2 regions of the Rhodoglobus vestalii genome follow, and region 1 is predicted to be linked to the other one. Evidence: riboswitches for the same ligand, from Rfam matches in the RefSeq annotation. Region 1 holds a riboswitch; the other holds the start of a gene.
What was found. A riboswitch is a leader RNA that binds a small molecule or an ion and turns the genes downstream of it on or off. The one in region 1 is predicted to bind glycine.

Region 1 (8,030 bases):
AGTTTCCCGCTGCCTCCGCTTCATAATCCGCACCGTCAAATCGGTGACCGGGTTTTCGACTTCTCCAAACAGGTTGCGGTGATGGCGATCATCAATCGCACGCCCGATTCTTTCTACGATTCAGGAACCAATTTTGCGCTGGAGGACGCGGTCGCCGCAGCCCTGCGCGCTGTCGACGAAGGTGCAGACTGGGTAGACATCGGCGGCGTGCCATTTGCCCCGGGGGATCCACTTGATGTGAACGATGAAGCTGATCGAGTTATCCCGGTCGTTCGCGCGTTGCGGGAGAAATCCGACGTCGTGATCTCCGTCGACACATTTCACGCGGAGGTGGCTCGCCGTAGCATAGAGGCAGGTGCCACCGTGATCAACGACACCACCGGCCTCAGCGATCCGAACCTGGCGTCGGTAGTCGCGGACAGCGAAGCATCGCTCGTTCTGGTGCATTCACGGGCGCGCCCACGCACACAGTTTGCGCGACCGCAGTACGACGACGTTGCGATCGAAGTCCGCGACTTTTTGGCCGCCCGCGTTCAACGAGCCCTCGACTCCGGTGTGCCGGACTCGCGCCTGTTCGTTGATCCCGGTCACGACCTGAATAAGAACACACTCCACAGCCTTGAACTTGTTCGCAGGCTCGATGTTATTACCGAGCTGGGATTTCCCACCCTCGTCGCTCTGTCCAACAAGGACTTCATCGGGGAGGTACTCGATCGTGCCAAGCGGGAGCGTCTCGAGGGATCGCTCGCGTCAGCTGTGGCGTGTGTGCTCCTTGGAGCTCGCGTCGTCAGGGTTCACGAGGTCGCCCAGAGCGTGGCCGCGATACGGATGGCAGAGGCGATTCTCGGGTTGCGAGAGCCGGCATTCTTGAAGCACAACATGTCTGACGAGAACGAAAGGTAGGTTCCGGTGGCATCGGCATCCGACATCCATTTCCTGCAGTCAACCCAATCGCTGACCGACGAAGAGCTCCTTGCTCACTATGCGGTTCGGAATCGTGATCTGCCCTGGCTACGAGCAAACTTTGTCTCCAGCATTGATGGGGCCTCCACCCATGAGGGCGTTTCGGGCGGTCTGGGAACTGAATCCGATGGCCGCGTCTTCGCTCTGCTGCGCAGGCTCGCAGACGTGATCGTGGTGGGTGCAGGAACCGTGCGTCAGGAGGGGTACCGTAACCTCGCCCTCGATGATGCCGCCGTCGAGTGGCGCACGCGCAATGGGCTCTCGCCCCAGCCACCGTTCGCGCTCGTCAGCGGATCGCTGACGCTTGACCCGCAGGAGCTAGCGGCCTACGCGGCGCGGCCGCTAGTCATCACCACACAGAGTTCTCCCGAAGGTGACCGGGAGCGGCTGAGCGAAGTCGCGGAGGTGATCATTGCTGGCGAGAACGAGGTCGACACGGTTGTACTAAAGAGAGAGCTGGCTGAGCGCGGCTACCCGCAACAGCACAGCGAAGGCGGACCGAAGTTGTTTGCGACCATGATCCGCGAGGGAATCGTGGATGAACTCTGTCTCACCGTGAGCCCGCGGCTGGAAGGTGGTTCAGCGCGGCGGATCGTCGACGCCGAGGAAGCGAGCCCCCAAGCGATGACTCTCGCACACGCCCTCAGCGCCGATGACGGAACACTACTGCTGCGCTATGTGCGAGCGGCGGGCTAGCACTCCACGACGTTGACAGCGAGGCCACCCATCGACGTTTCTTTGTAGCGCGAACTCATGTCTTTGCCCGTCTCAGCCATCGTGATGATGACCTCGTCAAGAGATACCCGGTGAGTACCGTCACCCCAGAGCGCCATCTTGGCGGCATTGATTGCCTTAGCTGCCGCGATTGCGTTCCGCTCGATGCAGGGGATCTGAACGAGACCGCCGATGGGATCGCACGTCAGTCCAAGGTTATGTTCCATGGCGATCTCCGCGGCATTCTCAACCTGCTCGGGGGTTCCGCCCAAGATCTCGGCCAACCCGGCCGCCGCCATCGAAGACGCAGACCCGACCTCACCCTGGCATCCGACTTCCGCCCCAGAGATAGACGCCATGCGCTTGTAGAGCACTCCGACGGCAGCGCTGGCCAGCAAGAAGCGCACGGTAGCGGCATCCTTCGTAGCCTGGTCAGCATCGTGCATGCCCGGGGCATAGTGCGTGGCGTAGAAGAGTACGGCGGGAATAATGCCGGCGGCGCCGTTGGTGGGGGCGGTCACTACTCGCCCACCCGAGGCATTCTCTTCATTCACAGCGAGGGCAACGAGGTTGACCCACTCCTGCCAAAACGCGGGATCGCGATCGGGGTCCTCCTGGCGAAGGCGGGCATGCCAAGCTGGAGCGCGTCGGCGCACGTTGAGGGTACCGGGAAGGTTGCCGGAGCGTTCCAAACTGTTGTTCTTGCACTCGTCCATGACGTCGCGGATGTGCAGAAGGCCGGCGGTGACCTCAGCCTGCGTGCGGCGAGCGAGTTCGTTGCGAAGCATCACGCCGCTGAAACTGAGGCCCTCCGCTCGGCAGTGGGCAAGCAACTGCGCGGCAGTGCGGAACGGTAGGGGATCGGCGACTGTGGCGGCGTCGGTGGGCGAGCTGCCGTCACGGTTGTCACCCTCGCGGTAGATGAATCCGCCTCCGATTGAGAAGTACGTCGCCTCAAGTACGGCGCCACCTTCCGCGTCGTATGCCGCGAAACGCATGCCGTTCGGATGCCCGTCAAGCACCGTGAGCGGATGCAGCGCAATCGCACCCTCGGTGAAGGGAACTTCACGGCTGCCGGCAAGCTGCAGCACTCCTGAATTCTCAATACGCTCGAGGGTCGTCTCCATTTCCGCGGGAAGAACCTGGTCGGGAAGCTTGCCCTCCAACCCAATGAGCACTGCGCTCATGGTGCCGTGACCGGCACCCGTGGCAGCGAGAGAGCCGTAGAGCCGCACGCCGAGAGTGGCGACGGAGTTGAGCATCCCGTGTCCGGCGAGATCGGCTGCGAATGATGCGGCAGCGCGCATGGGGCCGACCGTGTGGGAACTGGAGGGACCGATTCCGACGGTGAAGAGATCGAAGCTGCTCAGCGGCACCTCTTCGAGGGAAGGGGTTGGTACTTCAGTTCTGGGCGTCAGATTGCGAATTGGCACGGTGACTCCATTTCTTCACCACACATCATCGTGCGGGTGTCGTTGAGTCCTCTCCGCTCTGTATTGGGCCTGAGAGTTTCCGCACGCTTGTGGCGTTGCGTTGCCCCGCCGGCGAGTCGGGCAGGGCCGACTGCTTTTCAGAGTTGCCTATCCGCTGCGGTACTGGTGCCTGAGAGATTCCCGGAGAGGGTTTGCTCCTACGGCGCCAACCATCGATCGGAAGGACTCTCCCGCAGCGGTATGACGGCTATTCATTTGTTCTTTCAGCATACACTTCGGCCAGCAGGCACCAGCCTCTAATTTTCGGGTGCTGGGAAGACGCTAGTTTCTCGACCGACTGCGCTGAACCGCAGAGCTTCGCACGCTAGTCCTCGGGGTCGTTGGGGTCGATCGGGGCATGGTGGTCAGCGTCGACAACGCCACGGCGCCAATACCCGTCGATGGAAACCTGCTGCTTGGGCAGCCCCAGCTCGCGACGCAGGTAGCGGCGTAGTGACACAAGGGTGCCCGCTTCACCAGCGAGGAAAACAAAGGTCGATTCTTCGATCGAACCAAGAGAGCGCAGCGCGCTGTCCAACTGCCCGAGACCATCGCGGCGGTACAGCCATTCAGCAGTGATCCGAGCGTGCTGTTCCACGCTGAAATAGTCCTTGACGCTTTCGTCGGCAACATCGAATAGCGCTGAGATGTGTACCGAAGTGGGGAGCATGTCGATCCAGCGAGAGCACGCAGGTAAAGCGGTCTCATCGGCGATAAGGATGACGTGGGTCGCCCCCTGGGGAAGGAGGCGTGAACCACGCGGTCCCGCGATCGCGAGCGCATCGCCAACAGCGGCTCGAGCAGCCCACGCGGACGCTGGACCGTCATCGCCATGAACGACAAAATCGATGTCGAGTTCGTGATGGTCGGTGTGACTACGGAAGCCCAATGGAGTGTAATAGCGCGAAATTGTCACGCCCGTTTTAGATTTTTTCACCCCATCTTCCGTCACAACGGGCGCTGATAGATTGCCTGTTTCGGGGTCAGGGAGGAAGACCTTGATGTGATCTGCTGGACCGCTGCTCACGAATCCAGCAAGCTCATCACCGCTCAGAGTGATCCGCGTGATGGAAGCGGTGGGGCGAGTGATCGCGCTCACTGTGACGTGGCGCACAGCGGGGGGATGTTTGACGGTTTCGCGTTCAATAGTCATGGTTGGTTGGCGATCCCGCCGGCTCATTTCGCTCAAGAAGTTAGGCTTACCTAATAAGCCTAACGCTCGGAGGCCGCTTGGGCTACCCGCCCGCCATTGTGACTCTCGTCGAAATTGAGATTTCACCCTCTAGCGTGAGGTGCACGGGACACCTGTTGGCGATGGCGAGCAGCGACTCGCGCTGTTGATCGGAGAGGTCGCCGTCGAGAGCGAGTTCACGCGTGATGTGCTCAACCATGCCCTCCGAAGAAGAACAGTGATCGCACTCGGCAGCATCAATCCGCTCTCGAGTCAACCGCACGCTGAGCCCATCGAGGGGAATCTTCTTGCGATTGGCATACATGCGTACCGTGATTGAGGTACAACTACCGAGCCCCGCGAGAACAAAATCGTAGGGCGCCGGCCCATGATTCTCGCTGAGGGGTGCCGGCTCGTCTGCGGCGAACTCATGGCCCGAAGCGAAGACCCGTTGCTCGTAGCGTGCCGGGCCGCTCTCAGCGACGACAACAGATTTTCCATCGCTCGTGACGGATGCCGCACTCGCGGTGGCTGTCGAGCGTGGCGCCGACGGGCCGAAAGCATAGCGTGCGCCCCAAGCCGCAATAACGCTGGCGGCAAACTCGGCGTCGCCTCGATTGCTGAGCATATGGTCTGCACCGTCGAGGGCGATGAAGGACTTTGGGTGTGTGGCAGCGTCGAAAATCTCGCGCGCGTTATCGATGCCGACAATCTGGTCACTGGGTGAATGCACGACAAGAAGTGCGGCATCCAAATCTCGAAGTCGCCCCGACTGGGATTGCGCGGCAATATCGTCGAGCAACTGTTTGCGGATTGTGAAATCGCGCCCACCAAGATGAACCTGTGCTTCGCCCTCGCGCACGATCGTAGCGGTGGTCCCACCAAATAGGTTGGCGACGTGCGACGGATCGCTTGGGCTGCCGATTGTCACGAGAGCACGTGCGGAGGGAACCTGGTGGGCTGCGGCAAGAATGGCAGCCCCACCGAGCGAGTGCCCGATGAGCAGAGTGGGAGCGCGGTGGTTGTCGCGCAGGTACTCAGTGGCCGCGACAACATCCTCGACATTCGAACTGAAGTTAGTGTTCGAGAAGTCGCCATCGGAGCCCCCGAGGCCGGTGAAATCGAACCTCAGCACCGCAATCCTGTAGTTAACGAGCGCTTTTGAGATGCGGGATGCCGCGAACGAATCCTTCGAACACGTGAAGCAGTGAGCGAATAGCGCGAAAGCCGCAGGTGTACCGGCGGGCAACTCGAGGTTCGCCGCCAACATGTGATTACCTGACCCCGAAAACTCAATCTTCACTAGTTACTCCTGCTCTATGTTCGAAGTCTATGCACCATTCCCTAACGATCTATCAGGCTAGCGGGTGCGACACAGGTGATCGCTACTTGGCTGCCCCAGCGAGTGAACCCGTGATTTGTTCTCCGGAGGGATCGAAAGCGATGTACAAAATCTCGCCCTCATGCGGCTCAGCACAGTCGATAACTTTCGTGAAATCTAGCGACAATTTTTACCGCCCAGCCTGCTGTTCTCAGCGTATTCGCAGAAATGTCGGGAGGAAATTTTAGTGAGAATTCAAAAAATTCAACACTTCGTCATGAAGTACTCCGTTGGTGGCCAACGCGCTTCCGTGCCAGGGCCCTACCTCGCCCTCAACTGACGTGAAGCTTCCTCCGGCCTCACACACAATCGGGATCAACGCCGCCAGATCGTAAGGCTGCAGATCGAATTCGCCAACGACATCCAATGCTCCCTCAGCCAACAACATATACGCCCACATGTCACCGATCGCGCGCGAACGCCACGTCGCGCGGGTGAGAGCCACCGCCGCATCAAGACGGCCTGCTTGATCCCACCCTGACAGACTGTTGTAGCTTATGGATGCAGACTCAAGGCTACTGACCTTACTTACGCTGATAGGGTGCGGCTCTGCACCGTGAGCCTGAGCGAATGCACCGTGGCCGGTGGCCGCCCACCAACGCTTGCCGAGGGCGGGCGAACTGACAACGCCGACCTGTGGCACACCATCAATTGCCAAAGCAATGAGAGTGCCCCAGATGGGAACGCCACGCAGAAAGTTTGAGGTCCCGTCGATGGGATCGATGATCCACTGGCGCCGCGAATTTCCTGCCTCGCCAAACTCCTCGCCCAGAATGGAATCACCGGGACGCGCAGCCGCAATTCCCGCACGGATGCCGCGCTCAACAGCCTTGTCGGCATCCGTTACCGGAGTGCGGTCCGGCTTGGTGGTGACTTCGAGGTCGAGAGCGGTGAAGCGATCGAGTGAGATGAGATCAGCGTCTGCGGCAAGTGCGAGAGCAAGAGACAGATCGTCGGCGAGAGTGTATTCGGTCACCCCTACACGCTAGTGGAACCCAGCGTCGTGATCAGCCTCTGAAAAGAATCCAAACGGAGTCGGCCGACATCGCCCAGCGCACCGGCATTGATCGCTTCTGCGATCGCGCAGTCTGGTGCATCCGGAAGATGAGTGCAGCCGCGCGGGCATTCTTCGGCAAGAAGTGCCAAGTCAGTGAACGACGACAAGATTTTACCGGGATCGATGTGCCCCAGTCCAAAGGAGCGGACTCCCGGAGTATCGACCACCCACCCAGACCCCACCCGGTACGAAATCGTCGACGACGAGGTGTGTCGACCGCGACCGGTAACAGCGTTGACATGCCCAACAGCGCGATTGGCATCCGGAACTAACGCGTTGACGAGAGTCGACTTTCCGACACCTGAATGGCCGACGGCGACGGTGGTGTGACCCTCCAAGAGTGCACGAAGTTGCTCAAGCGGAACCTCATCTGAGCGGCTGGCGATCACCCGAAATTCGAGCCCCGCAAAGTTCTCCAAAAACTCAGCCGGATCCTGCAAGTCAGTTTTAGTGATGCACAGAATGGGATCAATTCCGGCGTCGTACGCCGCGACCAGATAGCGGTCGACAAGTCGCGGTCGCGGCTCGGGGTCCGCAGCGGCAACGACAATCAGCATCTGGTCGGCGTTGGCGACAATGATGCGCTCTACGGCATCCGTATCGTCGGCACTTCGGCGGAGGAGTGTTCTGCGCTCGCGGATGCGAACGATGCGGGCAAGGGTTCCCTCGGTTCCGCTGGTGTCACCGACTAGGTCGACCCAGTCACCCGTAACGACGGACACTTTTCCCTGTTGGTTGCGCCCCAGCTCGCGCGCGCGCGCGGCAATGATCTGGCGCTCCTCTGGCGTTCCTTCGGCCACCCAGATTCCGTAGCGTCCACGGTCGACACTGAAGACGCGCCCCTCAATCGCGTCGGCATGCTCGGGGCGAATTTTGCTGCGCGGTTTGTTCGCTTTGGGGTTGGGGCGCGTACGCACTGAACTCTCGTCGTACTCGCTGTATTTGCGGTCGTCTTCGTCGTCGTCTTCGTCGCCGCTAAGCCAGCTCATCGTTACAGCAGCCCCAGAGTGTCGGATGTCGGCGGGGCTTCGCCCACGAGGGTCGCCCAGAGCGCAGGGAACTGGGGGAGCGTCTTGGCGGTGGCGTCGATGCCTTCGATCTCAATACCCTCAATAGCGAGGCCAATGACGGCACCGGCGGTCGACATCCGGTGATCGTCGTAGCTGTGCCAGACCCCGCCGCGGAGTTTTCGCGGTTCAATACGTACCCCGTCGTCGAGTTCTGTCACCGCACCCCCCAGAGCGTTGATCTCTGTGCAGAGGGCCGCCAGTC
Region 2 (8,030 bases), 150 kb from region 1:
GCACCGGTCGCTTCAGTGAGGCTGCGCTCGAACGCACACTCGCCGCTACCCAGAAGTTTGCCGAGCTCTGTCGCGAGCACGATGTGGAGCGCATCCGCTTCGTAGCAACATCAGCGACCCGGGATGCTGCCAACCGGGAAGAGTTCACCGACGCAGTGCACACAATTCTCGGTGTCCCCGCCGAAGTGATCCCGGGCACCGAGGAAGCAGCGTTATCGTTCCGCGGCGCACTCACTGCCCTAGCCGAACCCGCTCCCGAAGAACCCACACCCCAACACCTCGTGATCGACCTCGGCGGGGGATCCACCGAGTTGGTACTCGGCAACAGCACCCCAGACTCCGCCTACTCGATGAATGTCGGATGCGTGCGCCTAGCTGAGCGAAACATCCACAGTGACCCGCCCCTTGAGACGGAGCTCGCCGACATCCGCCGTGACGTTACCGAAGTCCTCGACGTAGCCACAGCCACCGTCAACCTCTCGCTGGCCACAGAGGTGATCGGAGTGGCCGGCACCGTAACCACGGTCACGGCCCACGCGCTCGGCCTCAACTCCTACGACCCGGAGGTCATCAGCGGTAGCCGCCTACCGCTGGCCGACGTGCTTCGCTCCTGCGACGCCCTCAGCCGAATGCCCCGCGCCGAACGGGCAGCTCTGCCGTACATGCACCCGGGTCGGGTCGACGTCATCACCGCCGGTGCTGTCATCTGGTCGACCATCCTGCAGCGGGTCGCGGATGCCACGGCCGCCACCGGCAGACCGCTCAAGTGGGTCACGACCAGTGAGCACGACATCCTCGATGGAGTCGCCCTGTCACTTGCACCGGATGACTTCGGCGCGCATACCAAGCTGCCCAGCAGATAATGGAACCATGATGCCCCACGAACTTTCCGCACTCTCCTCCGAGCCCTACGTTTCGCTGATCACCTTCCGCAAATCTGGTGAGTCCGTACCGACCCCGGTGTGGGTTGTCGCCGACGGTGACCGCCTGCTCGTCACCACCGCCCCCACCTCCGGCAAGGTTAAGCGCATCCGTCGCACCGACCGTGTCGAGCTGATCGCGTGCGACATGCGGGGTAACTTCGCTGACGGCGCTGTGCCGGTCACCGCCACCGCCGCTGTGCGCACCGATGACGAAACCCTCACAGCAATGGATGCCGCACTCAAGAAAAAGTACGGTGCCAAGTACCTGGCCATTCGCCTCGCGCAAAAAGTGCGCGGATCAGCAGCGCAGTCCGTGGCCGTAGAGCTGCGCGCCTAAGCTGGCCTGCCGCGCTATCGAACGGCCGAACTATCGCGCTGCCGCGCTATCGACCCGCCGCCTTACCGCGCGCAGCAGACCGCGCTACGCGCCAGCCGTCGGCGCCGACTCTGCAGTACCGGCGGCGGGAACGCCGGCAGCAACATCCGCTGCCATCCGCGAACGGCGATCGAGGTGGATTCCCGCGACCATGCAGCGCACCGACCCCCCGGCCAGCTCGATCGTCGGAATATCGAGCGGCACAATCTGGCAGCTCTGCTCAATGACCGAACGCTGCGCGGCCGTCAAACTCTTGAGCGCACGACTCGACAGCGCCAAAACGCGACCGTTCGAACCCTTCAGTTCCAAAGCGTTGCCCGCAAAATTGGCGATCTGGTCGGCGGTGAGATCGATCAGGGTGCGGCCAGGCGCGGTCAAGCGCTCAGCAATCTCCATGCGACGATCACCGGAGGCAATCAGGTCGAGCCCGATCATCGCAAAGTCGGTTGCGATGCACATCATCACATTGGTGTGATAGATCGGCACGCCATGGCTGTCGCGCGCCTCAAACATCATCGGCTCGTAGCCAAATGACGCGCAAAAGCGTTCGAGAGCGAGCGGGTTGGCGCGGTGAGATTCCGCCGCATACGCCACACGGTTGGTGTGGTCGATGACCATTGCCCCGGTGCCCTCAAGGTAGATGCCGTCGTGCTCAAGCCCCGAATAGTCGACAACATCCTGCACCCGAAAATCGTGCTTCAGCATCTCGATTACATCGGTGCGACGCTCCGTGCGCCGGTTTGGTGCATACATCGGATACACGGCAACGCGCCCGCCGCTGTGCGTCGAAAACCAGTTGTTCGGGAACACGCTGTCAGGGCGAGTGCTCTCGGTGTCATCAAACACGTGGATGCTGACGCCAGCGTCGCGCAACGTTTCTGCCACCATCGTCGACTCGTCGTACGCGGCGCGAGCAATCTCATCCGGGGTGCGGGTGGGATCGGTCGACTGGAAGGCGTTGTCACTGGCGGTCTGACCATTCGGCGTGAACAGATGGGGTCGGATCAGTACGGCGGCCGAGGGGGCCTGAACGCTCACCGGCGACCTACGCGAGCAGCGCGGGTGCGCGCGACACGAGCGAGAACAGGTCCTTGGGGTCGGCTGGGTCGGCAATCAGATCAAGGTCGGTGGCATAGTCGGTGCCACGAACCGCGTCAAATACGTAGCGCAATGCCGAGAAGTCTTCGATCGCAAAACCCACCGAGTCGAAGAGGGTGACTTCGTCGACCGACGTGCGGCCTGCGGCGCGCCCGGCGAGCACCTCCCAGAGTTCGGTGATGGGGGAGTCGGCCTCAAGCTGCTGAATCTCACCCTCGATACGGGTCTGCTCGGGAAACTCAACGAACACGGTCGAGTTGCGAACGATGTCGGCTTCGAGCTCCGTTTTGCCGGGGCAGTCTCCACCGATCGCGTTGAGGTGCATTCCGGGTTCGATCATGCCGGTGGTCAGAATCTTCGCGTTTGCCTTGTCTGCGGTACAGGTGGTGACGATGTCGGCGCCAGCAACGGCATCCGCGGCCGAGGTCGCGCGCACAACCTCGAAACCGAGCGGCTCAACGTTACGGATGAACTTGTCGAGAGCGGCAGGATCGGTGTCCCACGCCCGCAGCCGCGTAATACCGAGGCCAGCACGGAATCCGAGAGCCTGAAACTCCGACTGGGTTCCGGTGCCGATGAGGGCGAGCACCTTCGAGTCTGGGCGGGCGAGTGCACGGGCAGCAAGCACCGAGGTCGCGGCGGTGCGGAGTGCCGTCAGCAGTGTCATCTCCGACAGGAAGGTGGGGTAACCGTTGTCGACGCGTGCGAGCATGCCGAGAGCGGTGACGGTCTGAAAACCGTTGCCGGGGTTAGAGGGGTGGCCGTTGACGTACTTAAAGGCATACGTTTCGCCATCGCTCGTGGGCATGAGTTCAATTACTCCCTCAGCGGAGTGAGCCGCAACCCGAGGGGTCTTGTCGAACTGGGGCCACTTGGCATAATCCTGCTCAAGGTAGCCCACGATGCCCATAATGATGGGCTCAATTCCGGTGTCAGAAATCCAGCGTCGCATGTTGTTGACGTCCACGTAGTTGACCATGGTCACTCCTCTCGTTGCAGTATTACTACTCCCCACGCTACGAATGTGCACTATGCACTCACAACACCCAATAGACGCGATTTTTAGCCAGCGACTGTGCATAATTGAGAGCACCGCTGTACACTTTGTGCATGGCTCAATTGGATGATCTGGACCGCCGCCTTCTCGCCGCACTCCGGGCCGATGGCCGCGAGTCTGTAGCGAGCCTAGCGCGCCGCCTCGACGTCACCCGAGCCACTGTCACCAGTCGCATCGACCGCCTCGTCAGCGGCGGAACGGTGCTCGGTTTTTCGGTGCGCGTTCGCGAAGATCGTGACCCCTCGATCATTCGGGCCATCTCCTTTATCGAGGTGGAGGGGAGGTCAACGGATGCCGTGATTCGCAAGCTGCGAGGCTTGCCAGAGATCCACGCACTTCACACCACCAACGGCGCCTGGGATCTCGTGGCCGACATCCGCACTGACAGTCTCAGCAACTTTGATCGAGTCCTCGCCCGCATGCGCAACGTCGACGGCGTAGTTAATAGTGAGACCAGCCTGCTGCTCAGTTCGGCCATGCTGTAGGCCGATACACCCCGCTCATTGCTATGCTGAGCTAATAACTGAACATCGGGCCGCAACACGATGCGGGAGAGCCGAGCATCCGGTGTCATCATGACTCCGAGCACGGCACCGAAGGAGCAAGCCTCCCCGCCAATCTCTCAGGTTCATGTACCGCATCGCACTGGCCACTCTGGAAAGAGAATCTCGAAACATCAGGAGGTTCCGCCGACGGTGAAAGCGCACTAGCTTAAAAGTGCGTGAAGCTCTCAGGCTCATCACAGAGGGGGAGTTCTATTCACCAGCCATGTGCCAGGAGAACTCCGTGATCGATGCAACAACGCCTGCAGCTTCCCCCGCTGACGCCGCAGCGACAGCCGCAGCAACATCCACCGCCGCAGCAATATCCACCGCCGCAGCAATATCCACCGCCGCAGTGACCGCGACCCCGCCCTCCGCGATGAGGTATTCGCCACTTCACGGCATTCATGAACAGCTTGGGGCCGCGTTCACCGATTTTGCCGGCTGGATGATGCCGGTGCGCTACAGCTCCGACCTCGCCGAGCACCATGCGGTTCGCACGGCCGCGGGAATCTTCGACATCTCGCACATGGCCGAAATCCATGTGCGTGGAGCGGATGCCGGCGCCTACCTCGACTTCGCACTTGCCGGCAAGCTTTCGGCGATGGCTCTCGCGCAAGCCAAGTACAGCCTGATCCTGAATGAGACAGGCGGAATCATCGACGATCTCGTCGCCTACCGCCTCGCCGACGATCACTTCTTAGTGGTCGCGAACGCTGGCAACCGATTCGCGGCGGCGACAGCGCTCAGCGAACGCGCTAAAGGCTTTGATGTCACGGTCACCGACGAGAGTGACGACTACGCGCTCATCGCGGTGCAGGGGCCGGTATCGCGCGCCATTCTCGAAGCAACCGCGGGGCTCGGTGACTTCGCCACCCCGCTTGATGAACTCAAGTACTACCGTGAAACCGCCGCCACTTTCATCGGGCACGACCTCATCATCGCGCGCACCGGCTACACCGGCGAAGATGGTTTCGAACTCTACATTCAGGTGGATGCCGCCGCCGACCTTTGGGCGGCGCTCACCGTTGCCGGCGAACCCCTCGGTCTCGTGCCTGCCGGTCTCGCCTGTCGAGACACTCTGCGACTCGAGGCGGGCATGCCGCTGTACGGTCACGAGCTGGGCCTCACAACGTTCCCGGTGCAAGCCGGTCTGGGTCGCGTTGTTGCTCTCAGCAAGGAGGGTGACTTTGTCGGTCGTGCCGCAATAGAGGCGGGTCCGGATGCTGGTGCTCGCGTTCTCGTCGGACTCGCCGCCGAGGGTCGCCGCGCCGGTCGCGCGGACTACGCCATCTATCACGGTGACACCGAGGTGGGAGTGATCACTTCTGGCGCGCTGTCTCCCACGCTGGGTCACCCGATTGCTATGGCGTACGTCGACGCTGATGTCAGTGACGTCGGCACCGAACTCCACCTTGATGTGCGGGGCAGTCGCATTGCTGCATCCGTCATTTCCCTACCCTTCTACAAGAGAGAGGCCTGATCATGGCTGAGAAGAGCGAACTGCAGTACACCGCCGAGCACGAGTGGGTGCTTGTTGAGGGAAACATTGCGACTATCGGAATCACCGATTATGCGGCAGAAAAACTCGGCGACATCGTTTTCGTTGAGCTGCCCAGAGTGGGCGACACGGTCACTGCCGGAAAACTTGTTGGTGAGATCGAGTCCACCAAATCGGTGGGCGAGCTCTTCGCCCCCGTCGCTGGCACGGTCGTTGAGGCCAATGATGCTGTCGCTGGCAGCCCCGAACTCGTCAACAGCGATCCCTTTGGTGAGGGTTGGCTCGTAAAAATCGAGTTTTCCGATCTCCCGTCGATGCTCAGCCTCGACGAATACACCACACTGACAGGCGAGTAATGACAAACCCCATCATCAGCGACACCTTCGCCGATCGTCATATCGGCACAGATGCTGCCGCCCAAGCGAGCATGCTGGCCGCCGTCGGCTACGACAGCCTCGAGTCGCTCGTGGATGCCGCGGTTCCGCCGGCCATTCACCAGACTCCGGTCGAGAATTCCACGATCCCCGCTCCCGCCTCGGAGCGTGAGGCGCTCGCCGAACTGCGCGCCCTCGCCGGCGCGAACAAGGTTCGTCGCAGCATGATCGGTCTTGGCTATTACGACACCATCACGCCGGCCGTCATCAAGCGCAATGTGCTTGAGAACCCGAGCTGGTACACCGCCTACACGCCGTACCAGCCAGAGATTTCGCAGGGCCGCCTCGAGGCTCTGATCAACTTCCAGACAATGGTTGCCGACCTTGCTGGTATGACCACCACCAACGCATCAATGCTCGATGAGGGCACGTCGTCGGTCGAGGGAATGCTGCTGGCGCGTCGGGCCTCCCGGGTCGAGTCGAACGTTTTCATTGTGGATGCCGACACCCTTCCCCAAACCAAGGCTCTGCTCGTGAACCGTGCGGAGGCTGTAGGGATCGAGCTTGTTGAGCTTGACCTGGCGACAATCGGTGCGAGCCCTGAGCTGCCCGCGTGCTTCGGTGCGCTCATCCAGTACCCGGGTGCGTCGGGTCGCGTCTGGGATTCCAGCGAGATCATCGCTGCCGTCAAGGCGCACGGCGGTCTCGCGATTGTGGCGGCCGACCTTCTCTCGCTCACCATTCTGACGTCACCCGGCGAGCTCGGCGCAGACGTTGCTGTCGGAACCACGCAGCGCTTCGGAGTGCCGATGGGCTTCGGCGGGCCACACGCCGGCTACATGTCGGTGCGCAAAGGCCTCGAACGACAACTGCCCGGCCGCCTCGTTGGGGTGTCTCAGGATGCCGCCGGCGACCCCGCCTACCGTCTTTCCTTGCAGGCTCGTGAGCAGCACATTCGCCGCGAGAAGGCGACCTCCAATATCTGTACCGCCCAGGTGCTGCTCGCGGTCATGGCCGGAATGTATGCCGTCTACCACGGTCCGCAGGGCCTGAAGCGGATCGCCCAGCGTATCCACTACGACACCGCCGAGTTCGCTTCCCGCTTGCGTGCTGCCGGCTACACCATCGAGAATGAGACCTTCTTCGACACCCTGTCGGTCACGAAGACTGGCCAGGCACACGCGATTGCGGCCAAGGCGCTAGAGAGCGATATCCTGCTCTATGTGGTGGATGCTGACACCGTGCGTTTGAGCTTTGACGAAGTCTCGACGCAGCCCTCCGAGGGTATCTTCGCCGCGCAGAAGCACGACCTGGCGAAAGCCTTTGGACTGGATGCCGGCTTCGCGTACTTGCCCGACGACGACAGTATTCCGGCCGACCTCGAGCGCACGAGCGAATACCTCACGCACCCCGTGTTCAACACGCACCGCTCGGAGACGAGCATGATGCGCTACCTCAAGTACCTCGCCGACAAGGATTACGCGCTCGACCGCGGCATGATCCCGCTGGGCTCCTGCACGATGAAACTGAACGCGGCGACCGAGATGGAAGCGGTGACGTGGCCAGAATTTGGCAACATCCACCCCTTCGCCCCGGCAGAGGATGTCGCCGGTTACCTTGTCATGATTTCGCACCTCGAATCATGGCTGGCTGAGGTCACGGGCTACGACACCACGTCGCTGCAGCCCAACGCCGGAAGCCAGGGTGAGCTTGCGGGGCTCCTCGCGATTCGTGGCTACCACCGCTCTCGCGGAGATCACGAGCGCACCATCTGCCTCATCCCGTCGAGCGCGCACGGCACGAACGCTGCCAGCGCAGTGCTCGCGGGTATGCGCGTTGTCGTCGTTGCGTGCGACGAACTCGGCAACGTTGACCTCGGTGATTTGCGGGCGAAGATCGCGGAGCATGCGACCGAAATCGCCGCCCTCATGATCACGTACCCCTCGACTCATGGGGTGTACGAGCACGAAGTGCGCGAAATCACGCAGGCCGTGCACGATGCTGGTGGCCAGGTCTATGTTGATGGTGCCAACCTCAACGCCCTGCTCGGCTATGCGCGGTTCGGTGACTTTGGCGGAGACGTCAGCCACCTCAACCTGCACAAAACTTTCTGCATCCCGCACGGTGGCGGTGGGCCCGGAGTCGGGCCTGTCGTCGCG

Region 2: it holds a riboswitch for glycine, as region 1 does, so the genes downstream of both, gcvT (glycine cleavage system aminomethyltransferase GcvT) here and FB472_RS03065 (L-serine ammonia-lyase) in region 1, are expected to answer to the same signal.

Annotation. Positions count from the first base shown of each region.
Region 1 covers NZ_VFRA01000001.1:632,322-640,351, reverse strand. Annotated here, with positions in the region: gene folP (dihydropteroate synthase) at 1-903, shown strand, start outside; gene FB472_RS03070 (pyrimidine reductase family protein) at 910-1,659, shown strand; gene FB472_RS03065 (L-serine ammonia-lyase) at 1,656-3,053, opposite strand; glycine riboswitch at 3,258-3,353, opposite strand; gene FB472_RS03060 (siderophore-interacting protein) at 3,475-4,302, opposite strand; gene FB472_RS03055 (bifunctional alpha/beta hydrolase/OsmC family protein) at 4,385-5,623, opposite strand; gene FB472_RS03050 (inositol monophosphatase family protein) at 5,886-6,677, opposite strand; gene rsgA (ribosome small subunit-dependent GTPase A) at 6,680-7,747, opposite strand; gene aroA (3-phosphoshikimate 1-carboxyvinyltransferase) at 7,750-8,030, opposite strand, start outside.
Region 2 covers NZ_VFRA01000001.1:783,915-791,944, reverse strand. Annotated here, with positions in the region: gene FB472_RS03755 (Ppx/GppA phosphatase family protein) at 1-863, shown strand, start outside; gene FB472_RS03750 (PPOX class F420-dependent oxidoreductase) at 871-1,260, shown strand; gene ctlX (citrulline utilization hydrolase CtlX) at 1,345-2,337, opposite strand; gene FB472_RS03740 (ornithine cyclodeaminase) at 2,345-3,376, opposite strand; gene FB472_RS03735 (Lrp/AsnC family transcriptional regulator) at 3,508-3,939, shown strand; glycine riboswitch at 3,993-4,102, shown strand; glycine riboswitch at 4,104-4,206, shown strand; gene gcvT (glycine cleavage system aminomethyltransferase GcvT) at 4,376-5,479, shown strand; gene gcvH (glycine cleavage system protein GcvH) at 5,482-5,853, shown strand; gene gcvP (aminomethyl-transferring glycine dehydrogenase) at 5,853-8,030, shown strand, end outside.